DNA from 3 places in the Delftia sp. PE138 genome. Region 2 is predicted to be linked to each of the others. Evidence: riboswitches for the same ligand, from Rfam matches in the RefSeq annotation. Region 2 holds a riboswitch; each other region holds the start of a gene.
What was found. Region 2 has a riboswitch for cobalamin ahead of HFGMBDPB_RS01115 (TonB-dependent receptor). Riboswitches for the same ligand answer to the same signal wherever they lie in the genome.

Region 1 (3,265 bases), on a different contig from region 2:
TCCAGGCGCAGGGCGGGCGTGGCCTGGAAGTTGGCAGTGACCTCGGCGCCGCGCGAGGACTGGCTGCCGCCCTGGATGGAGATGGCCGGGCGGTCGGGGTCGCGCGTGATGATGTCGTCCTTCTTGATGTCGAACACGGCCAGCGTCCATTCGCCGCGCCCGCCTGCCACCTGCTGCTTGATGCCGATCTCGGCCTGGTGGCCCTTGCTCAGCTTGTAAGCCGTGTTGGCCAGGTTCAGCGAGACCAAGCTGTTGACGGGATCATGGCCCGAGCTGATCTGCCCATAGACATGGGTGTCGCGGGCCAGCTCATAGGTCAGGCCCAGGCGCCAGGAGGTGGCGGCCAGCGTCTTGTTGAAATCCGTGCCGCCCACCAGCGAGTGGCTGGCAAAGTCGTAGACATCGCGGCGCAGGCCGGCCATGGCCAGCCAGCGGTTGCTGATGCGCCAGGCATCTTCCAGGTACAGCGCATGCTGGGTCACGCCGGTTTCGGTCTTGGCCTTGGTGACATCGGGGCTGGCCCAGCTGCCATGCACGGGGTCCCAGGCCGAGACCGTGGACGAGCCGCCATAGGGCGAGTTGTTGGACAGCCGCAGGTTGATGCGTGCGGCCTCCCATCCCATGGCGATCTTGTGCGATCCCCGGTCCACGTTCAGGCCCAGGCGATTGCCGGTCTGCTCCAGGTCGTGCAGGATTTCGAGGTAGTCGGAGCGGCCCACGGTCCAAGTGGCGGGGTTGAGCGCGTAGGCCTCGATGTTGCGCCAGTGGCGGTCCGACTGCACGTGGTACAGCTCGTTGCGCACCGTCAACCAGTCATTGGCCTTCCATTGCACCTTGGCGCGCAGGCGCTCGTCGGCATAGCGCAGCACGCTGTCTTCGGCGTTGTAGTTGCGGTCGCGCAGGGACTCCACCACCTTGCCGTCCAGGCCCGGCGTGCCCCAGTAGCGGCTGGGCTTTTGCACGCTGCGGTCGGCAATCAGGTCGATCTGCAGGTCGCTCGTGGGCTCCAAGCGCAGCGTGCTCATGAACTTGCCGTTGCGCGACTGGTCCAGGTCGCGCTCGCCCGCGCTGCGCGCGGTGTAGCTGTCGATGCGGTAGCTGGCATAGGCGCCCAGGGCGCCGGTCACGCCCAGGCCCAGGCGCAGCGTGTCGTCCGTGCCCGCGCCCAGCAGCACCTCGGCCGAGCTGGTGCGGCTGGGCTGCTTGCGGATGGCGTTGACCGTGGCGCCCATGGTGCCGCTGCCATACATCAGCGAGGCCGGGCCGCGCAGCACGTCGATGCGCTCGTAGCCCCAGCTGTCCCCGGGATAGGCCGTGGTGCCGGCGGCCACGCCCAGCACCATGCCGTCTTCGGCCACGCCCACGGAGTTCACGCCCGCAAAGCCACGGCTGCTGAAGGACAGGCCGCCGTTGCCCGGCGTGCTGCTGGAGGTCAGGCCCACGGTGCGCGTGACGGCGTCCACCAGGGCGTAGTCGCCGCGCTCCTGCATCTGCTCGGCAGAAACACCATCCACGCTGGCAGGCACTTCCTGGTTGGAGACGCCGGTATGGCTGGCCGAGCGCGCAGGCTGGGCCAGTTGCTGGCCGATGCGTTCGGCCTGGCCGGTGACCTGCACTTCGGGCAGGACAGTCTGTGCCTGCACAGGAACGGACAGGAAGGCGCAGGCCAGGGCCAGCGGGCTCAGCCGAAGGCAAAGGGAATCGGCAGCACGGGTGCTGGGAACGCAGGAAAGGGAGGAATGCATTTCGAACATCGGTCTTCGACCGCCTGATGCGAAAGCAAGGCACTGCCGCCTCTCCAGCCAGCGTGCAAGGATAGGGTGCAGGACATTGCCATCCGCACCCCGCAGACAGTCAAGAAAGCGCCCGCTCAGCGGGCGCGAAACGCAGCAGGCCGGTCTCCGGGCTCACAAGCGGCGCAAGGACATGCCTTGCGCCCAGCGCCCCGTCTTCCCAATCCACCCGCGAAAAGCTGCATGTTGCAGACCACGCCATGAACCAGTGACAGCCTGTCATCGCCCCTCCGCAGGGTTGCGGAGTCTGGCGGTACAGGCATGGAACGCCTTGACTTGTTTACCGTTGCGGGGGCAGCCAAGGCCTGTGCCGGCAGCGCAAAAAGCATTTGCTGGCAGTCACCTTGTTCCCGTTTCATCCCCATGGCTGGCATGTGGACACCTGATGCACGGATGCCTTTGCAGGCGCGGCATTATAGCCAGCGGCCCGCGTCGGTAGCCTGCGGCGCGTCGTGCAGCAGCAGCTCCACACCCAGCCACTCGCCACGGTGAACGCGGCTGATGGCATGCCGCAGATGCACGCGGTAAAAGCCTGCCGCACCGCGCACCGGGCGCGGCCCCGTGGCGATGATGGCCGCATCCCCCAGGCCCAGCGGCAGCACCATGGGGCGCGATTGCATGCGCGGGCGCTGCTCGGTCATCACGAATTCGCCGCCCTCGAAATCCTGGCCCGGCCGGGACAGCAGCAGCACCAGCTGCAGCGGGAACACCGCCGCACCTTCGCTGTATGAGCGCAGCGGCGCATGGCCCGCCTGCGCCACATGCAGCAGGTGCGACTGCGGATGCATCTGGCCGCGCTGGCGGCCCAGCTGCCCGAAGGCCTCGAACGAGGCGGGCAGGGCAGGCTGCATGTCCATTTGGGCACGCCAGCGATTGGCAATGGCAAGCAGGTGCCGGTACAGCACCGGGCGCCATGTGTAGAGGGAGGGCGGCAGGCCATTGCGCATGGCCGCCTCGCTAGCCAGGGCGCGGCTTTCATCCGCATTCAGCAGCCGTGGCAGCAGGCAATGGCCCTCTGCATCGAGCTGGGTGGCAATGCGGCCCCAGTCCAGGCCGGCGAAGCGATCACTGCTGTTCAGCCCATCCATGTCGCCCCCTCCATTCAACCCGCCTTGCGAAAAGTGAGATTGATGCGCCGCCCGCCCAGCAGCGGGTGAGGCTGGTCCTTGAGTGGCAACACGCCGTGGTGGCGCAGCCGATCCACGCCGCCCCAGACCACCACGTCGCCATGCTGCAACAACACCCTGGCCGTCCTGTCCGCGCGCGCAAGCCCTCCAAACAGAAATGTGGCCGGCATGCCCAGTGACACCGAGACGATGGGCGCGCCAAGGTCACGCTCGTCGCGGTCCTGGTGCAGGGACAGGCGGCTGCCGGGCAGGTACTGGTTGATCAGGCAGGCGTCGGGCGCGAAGCCCTCGAAGCCCGCAGCGGCGGCCGCTTCGCCCGCCAGCTGCGCAAACACGGCCGGCATG
Region 2 (3,265 bases):
CGCGTCCTCGAAGTACAGCGCGTGCACCTGCTCGTTCTGGTTGTTGTCGTAGGGCGCGACCTGGCCCGCCGGGCCGCCCGGCATGGCCACGCGCAGGCGGTCGGAGCGCAGCTTGCTGCGCTCCCAGTCGAAGCCCATCAGCAGGTCATTGGTCTGGCTCACACGCAGGCGCGGCTGAAAGCGCAGGCCCGTGGCGTCCAGCTGGCGGTGGTTGTAGTCGCGCGCCGTGCCGGGCACGGCGCTGTTGCCCGAGCGGATCACGGGCGATGCCCAGTTGAACTCATCGGTATCGACCAGGCTGTAGAGGTGGGTCGTCCAGCTCAGGCGCTGGCCGGGCAGTGCGCCCTCGTAGGTCAGGTCCAGCGAGCGGTTGCTGCGGTTGTCGCGGCTGTAGATGTTGGCGCCCGATCCGCGAAAGCCCGCGTTGTAGATGCCGTCCGTGCGCAGCTGCAGCTCCACGCGGTGCAGCTCGTGCAGCTGCCAGCCCAGGGCGCCACTGGCGCCGCGCCGCTTCCAGCCCGTGTTCTCCATGCGCGTGCCGCCGTCGCCCGACTCGTAGTCGCCGCGCCCGCCTGCGCTCACGCCGAAGTACCAGTCGAAGCGGTCATTGGCGCCGGCCGTCTGCGCATCGGTGCGCCACAGGTCCCACGAGCCGGCCTGGACCTGGGCGCGCGTGCCAGGCGCCGTCGCTCCCGTCTTCATGATGATGTTGACCACCCCGCCCAGGGCCTGGCTGCCGTAGATCACCGAGGACGGGCCGCGCACGATCTCGATGCGCTCCACATCCGAGGGGCTGAGCTTGGACAGGTTGGCCGTGCCCGCGCGCCGGCCGTTGACCAGCACCAGCACCTGGCTGCGGAAGTCGCGCCCCTGGCCGTCGGTGGAGGCGCCGCGCAGGTTCATCGAGGTCTGGGCCGCCGTCCACTCGCTGAGAAAGCCCACGGCGTTCTCGGCCAGCAGGTCGGTGACCGAGCGCGCGCTGGAGCGCTCTATGGCCTCGCGGTCGATGGTCTGCGTGGTGCCCGCGATGCGGCTGCGCGCCTCGGGCCGCGCCGTGGCGGTCACGAAGACGGCGTCCAGCGCATCGTCGGCGGATGCACCGGCTTTGCCGGCCGCCGGTTCCTGTGCGGCGCCGGCCGCCGCGGCGCAGCAGGCCAGCACGGCCGCAGCGGTGGCCGGGCGCAGGAAGGGAGGAAGGGGAAAGGGGCCGGAACAATCGGCGGCCAAAGAAGCGAAGCGCATGCGTTGAATCCAACTGCCCCAGTCACCCGTGGGGCCTATCGTCTGAACCACGCCGCACGGCGCGCACGCCGGAGCCGGCCACGCCAGCGCAGGCTGGGGCCGGACCGGACAGGCGCACTCCCGCGGCGTCCGAAAGCAATGCAGAAGGCCGGTATCCGGGCTTGCGGAACGCTGCGGCGCGCATCGTGGGCGCGCTGCAGCAGGCATCCCCGCCTTCCCATGTCCGTCCAGACACAGTGGCTTGCGGCGCGCAACCGGTGGGTGGCGCGCCAGCGTGGGGAGTTGTATTCCGCTGACCGTTGCGGGGGCAGCGCAGGCATTGCGAGCGGCCACCTCGATGGCATCGCGCACCTGCTTCCCGTTGAACCCCTGGCCGGCAAGCGGCATGGGGCACCTTCAGCAACAGCGCACCGCCACGGCCCAGGGGCTGCGGCGGTGCGCCAGCGGCGGATTATCGCTGATGCGGTCTAGGCCCAGAAGCCCGGCACGCGGGCCAGCGCACGCAGCGCGCGGCGGCTGCTGCGCGCGCTGGTGGCCAGGCGGGCCTGCAGGTAGCCGGCGGCAAACCAGGCGCGCGGATCCGTGCCGGCCTCGTCACGAAAAAGCGCGGCCGCCACGGCCATGTCGTTGTGCAGGCCCAGCGCGTCCTGGGCGGGCACCAGCGCCTCGGCAAAGCGCCGGCCCTTTTTGCCGGGCCACATTCCGGGCGCGAATTCCCGCGCGAAGTCCGCCAGGTAGCGCAGGCGCTTGAGCCGCTTGCGCACGCGGTGCTGCTGCGCCAGCGGCAGGCGGTCGAAGTGCCGGCCGTCGCGCAGCACCTGGCGGTGCAGGCGCGCCAGCCGCCGTGCCAGGTACTTGCGCGTGCCTGCGGCGGACAGGCTGACCAGGCCGGGCTGCCGCTTGCCTGCAGGCGCCTGCGCCAGCGCATGGATCTCGGCCAGCGTTTGCAGGAACTGCGGCTCGCGCACCGCAGCGGCCGCGTCCGCGTCGGCCTGCCCGGCATCCGGCACGGTCCATTCGCACAAGGGCGCATCGGCGTCCTGCAGCAGCGGCCGCACCACGTCGGCCAGGGTGCCGGCATCGCGCAGCGTGCCCAGGCGCGCAAAGGCCAGGGCCAGCGGGGCATCCCATTCGGCGCGCATGCCGGGCGCCAGCCCTGCGCATTCGCGCAGCAGGGTGCGCAGGCGCCGCAGGGCCACGCGCAGCTGGTGGATGCGTTCGGCCTCGCCGCTGCCGGCGTCCACGGCATCCACGGCATCCATATGCGACTGCACCTGGGCCAGTGCGGCAGCCAGCGTCGCACGCACAAAGCCGGCCGCATCGGGCCGGTCGGGGAACTGCCTGGCAGGGGTGGTCATGGTCAGGAGAGGATGTGCGGGCGTTGCTGCGATTGTGGGCACCGCCCGGCCCCCGGGTCAATCGGCGCCATCCCCGCTCAGGCTGTGCAGCGCGGGCCGGGCAATGCGCACATAGTCGGCCGAGTCCAGCACGATGGAGCGGTCCAGCCGGCCCGCATTGAAGGCGATCTCGGCAAAGCGCTCCACCAGTGCCGGGTCCACCACCAGGCGCACCTGCGGGTTGAAGGAGAACGGCGGCACCGATCCCATCACGCAGCCGGTGGCGGCCTGGGCCTCCTCTGGCGAGGCCAGCGTGGCCTTGCGCACGCCCACGGCCTGGGCCAGGCGCTTGAAGTCCAGCTTGCGGTCGCCGGGCAGCACGGCCAGGAACAGCTGGGGATCGCCCGCACCGGACGCATCGCGGCTCTTGCAGAGCATGGCCTTGGCGCCCTGGCCGGGGGCGGTGCCCCGGATTTCGGCGACGAGGTCGGAGCGGCCCTCGGCAGGGTGCTCGATCACGCGAAAGCGCGCGTCCTGGGATTGCAGCAGGTGAACAAGGGTGTCGAACATGGCAGGGAGCACAAGAAACGGACAAGAAGGCAGGTCGCCTGGGTTTTGACATTTTGTCCAATTCAAAACAAAATGTCCAATATGACACAACGCACTCCCGAGCAGCGCCAACTGCT
Region 3 (3,265 bases), on a different contig from region 2:
ACCGCCGCCGGCATGCAGCCCATGGGCCGGCGGGCGGCGGCCACGGCGGGCCTGGCCATTGGTGCGATCGCGGCCTTCCTGGGTGTGGGCGGCAGCGTGATGACCGTGCCGCTGATGCGCCGGCGCGGCGCCAGCATGGCGGCCGCCACGGCCATGGCCAGCCCGCTGTCCCTGCCCATGGCCGTAGCGGGCACCGCTGCCTACATGCTGGCATCGCAGGGCGCGGGGCTGGGCCCCTGGCATGTGGGCTATGTGGACCTGCAGGCCTTTGCGCTGCTGACGGCCGGATCGTGGACAGGCATCAGGCTGGCGGCCCCGCTGATCGGCCGCATTCCCGATGCCCTGCATGCCAAGGCCTACCTGGCCCTGTTGGGCCTGGTGCTGCTGGTCATGATCGTGGCCTGAGCGCTGCGCTCAACCCTCCTGGAAGATCGCCTCGATCCGGGTCTCGAACACCCGGGCGATGGCAAAGGCCAGCGGCAGGCTGGGGTCGTAGCGGCCCGTCTCTATGGCATTGACGGTCTGGCGCGACACGCCCAGCAGGTCAGCCAGCGCAGCCTGGCTCCAGCCGCGCTCGGCGCGCAGTTCACGGATGGTGTTTTTCATCGCCGGGCCGCCTCTGCAGCGCGGCTCATCGGCTGCGCAGCCAGTGGGCCACCGAAGCCGCCACCCAGAGCGCACCCATCAAGGGCCACACCATGAACATGCTGAGCTTGGGAAAACCTGCCATTTCCAGGAATCCGTAGGTGAAGGTGATGCCGGCCGTGCCCGCCGCCGCAATCGCCAGCTGCTCCAGCATGGACTTGCGCAGGAACTCGTCGGTATCGCGCACCAGGCGCACGATGGCCCGCACGGCCAGCGCAAACGCCAGCATGGGGCTGAGCAGCACGGCCGTGCGCGGGGCCCCGGCCTGCATGTCGGCGCTGAGCAAAAGCGCCCCCACCAACAGCGCCATGTAGAGCAGCAGCGCAAATCCCAGCTCCTTCTGGTAGCGGCGGTTGGTGACCGTTGTTTGATTCATGGAAGTTTCTCGCAATGTGTAAAGGATGCTTGACATTGTGCGATGCCACCCGCGGGCATGTCAAGCAAGCTTTACATCGGCACTGAACGCCCCGCCGTACAATCGCCGCCGTTGGTGCCAGCAGCCCCAGGGGCTGCGGTTAAACGGGAAACATGGGGCGGCCAGATAAAGCCGCCCGCATGTACTGCCCCCGCAACAGTGAGTGAAACGCCGCGTGCATGGCACCGGCCCCCGCCAAACCCGTGCCACTGGGCGTACAGCCCGGGAAGGCCTTGGCGAGTGCGTCACCAGTCTGGATACCGGCCAACAGGCGGCCGGCCGCGCATGCAGCGCAGCCGGTCTTTGTGGTTTCCGTGCCGGCGGGGTCGCTGGCGCGCAACTGGCTCGCATCCATGCACACCCTCGCCCTCGCGCGCGCCCCTGGCGCCGCTCTTCGCTCGCCCTCGGCGTTCCCCGTACTGCGCACGTTGTCCGCCCTGGCTGCGGCCTCGCTGCTGGCCTGCCAGGCCCATGCACAGGCACAACAGGCACAACAGGCACAACAGGCGCAGCGCGCACAGACCTCCCAGCTCGATACCGTGGTCGTCACCGCCTCGCGCAGCGAACAGCCCCTGCGCACCGTCACGGCCGACATGACCGTGATCGACGCCGAGACCATTGCCCGCAGCGGCGCCACCGGCGTGGCCGACCTGCTGGTGCAGGTGCCGGGCGTGCAGATCAACCGCAACGGCGGGCCGGGCCAGGTCACCTCGGTCTACCTGCGCGGCACCAGCAACCAGCACACTGCCGTGTTCATCGACGGCGTGCGCTACAGCTCGCAGGAGCTGCAGGGTGGCGCGGTCTGGTCCACCCTGCCGCTGGCGCAGATCGAGCGCATCGAAGTGCTGCGCGGCCCGGCCGCCGCCATCTATGGCTCAGACGCCATGGGCGGCGTGATCCAGATCTTCACCAAGCGGGCGGACGGCCAGACCCGCGCCTATGCCGAGGCGGGCATCGGCAACCAGGGCACCAGCAAGCTGGCCACGGGATTTCAGGGCGGGGCCAACGGCTTCACCTATGGGCTGAACCTGGCTGACGAGCGCAGCGACGGCTTCGACGTCTACCCCGGCAACACCTTCTCGCCCAACCCGGACAAGGATGGCTACAGCAACACCTCGCTGGGCCTGAACGCGGGCTACAAAACGGGCATCCACCAGATCGATGCCAGCCTGCTGCACAGCCGCCTGCGCACCCACTACGACCAGAGCCCGCCGCCGTTCGACGACTACGACGTGGTCAAGAACACCACCGGCAGCCTGCGCTGGCAGGCCGGCTGGAACGCCATGTACAAAAGCGTGGTCCAGATCTCCCATACCGACAGCCAAAGCGACCGCCACACCCAGTCGCCCGAACGCGCCGACGGCAGCTCCACCAACTACCTGCTGCAGAACCTGTTCACGCTGGGCCAGCACCGTTTCAACATCGACCTGGAGCGCCGCGAGGACAAGCTGGACACGCAATACGCCTGGACGCAGAACACCGACAGCCGGCGCGTGCAGAACTCACTGTCGGCCGGCTGGCGCCTGACCGAGGGCCGCCACCAGTTCGACGCCAACCTGCGCCACGACCAGGTGCGCGACCAGCAGAACAAGACCACGGGCGGCCTGGGCTACGGCCTGCAGATCGACCAGCGCTGGCGCTGGGTGGCATCGGCCGGCACGGCCTTCAGAACGCCCACGCTGTACGAGCGCTTCACGGGCCAGGCGGCGGCCGACCTCAAGCCCGAAAGCAGCACCAACGTGGAAACGGGCCTGCACTATGCGGCCGGTGCCAACCGCCTCTCGGCCGTGGTCTACCGCAACAGGTTCAAGAACCTGATCACCTACGACTGGAACAGCGCCGTTCCCTGCAACTGCTACCGCAACTGGCAGAGCGTGGAGATCACCGGCCTGACGCTGTCTGGCGGCACGCGCCTGGGCAGCGCCAACCTGGGCGCCTCGCTGGACTTCATGAACCCCGAGAACCTGGAGACCGGCAAGCTGCTGCCCTACCGCTCCAAGCGCATGCTCAAGCTCAACGCCGACACCCAGGCGGCCGGCTGGACGCTGGGCGGCGAAGCGCAGCTGTACAGCGGCCGTTACGCCGACGAGGCGAACACCTTCAAGCTGGGCGGCTACGGCGTGGTCAACCTCTACGCCCAGCGCCAGCTGACCAGGCAATGGACGCTGCTGGCCCGTGTCAACAACATCGCCGACCGCGACTACG

Region 1: another riboswitch for cobalamin. It lies ahead of HFGMBDPB_RS16780 (TonB-dependent receptor); the one in region 2 lies ahead of HFGMBDPB_RS01115 (TonB-dependent receptor).
Region 3: another riboswitch for cobalamin. It lies ahead of HFGMBDPB_RS16500 (TonB-dependent receptor domain-containing protein); the one in region 2 lies ahead of HFGMBDPB_RS01115 (TonB-dependent receptor).

What each region holds. Positions count from the first base shown of each region.
Region 1 covers NZ_JABEPN010000004.1:392,978-396,242, forward strand. Annotated here, with positions in the region: gene HFGMBDPB_RS16780 (TonB-dependent receptor) at 1-1,754, opposite strand, end outside; cobalamin riboswitch at 1,876-2,194, opposite strand; gene HFGMBDPB_RS16785 (2OG-Fe(II) oxygenase) at 2,207-2,881, opposite strand; gene alkB (DNA oxidative demethylase AlkB) at 2,896-3,265, opposite strand, start outside.
Region 2 covers NZ_JABEPN010000001.1:243,086-246,350, reverse strand. Annotated here, with positions in the region: gene HFGMBDPB_RS01115 (TonB-dependent receptor) at 1-1,242, opposite strand, end outside; cobalamin riboswitch at 1,372-1,655, opposite strand; gene HFGMBDPB_RS01110 (CHAD domain-containing protein) at 1,710-2,600, opposite strand; gene HFGMBDPB_RS01105 (YbaK/prolyl-tRNA synthetase associated domain-containing protein) at 2,658-3,149, opposite strand; gene HFGMBDPB_RS01100 (helix-turn-helix transcriptional regulator) at 3,231-3,265, shown strand, end outside.
Region 3 covers NZ_JABEPN010000004.1:328,217-331,481, reverse strand. Annotated here, with positions in the region: gene HFGMBDPB_RS16515 (sulfite exporter TauE/SafE family protein) at 1-405, shown strand, start outside; gene HFGMBDPB_RS16510 (helix-turn-helix transcriptional regulator) at 415-606, opposite strand; gene HFGMBDPB_RS16505 (hypothetical protein) at 632-1,021, opposite strand; cobalamin riboswitch at 1,118-1,343, shown strand; gene HFGMBDPB_RS16500 (TonB-dependent receptor domain-containing protein) at 1,414-3,265, shown strand, end outside.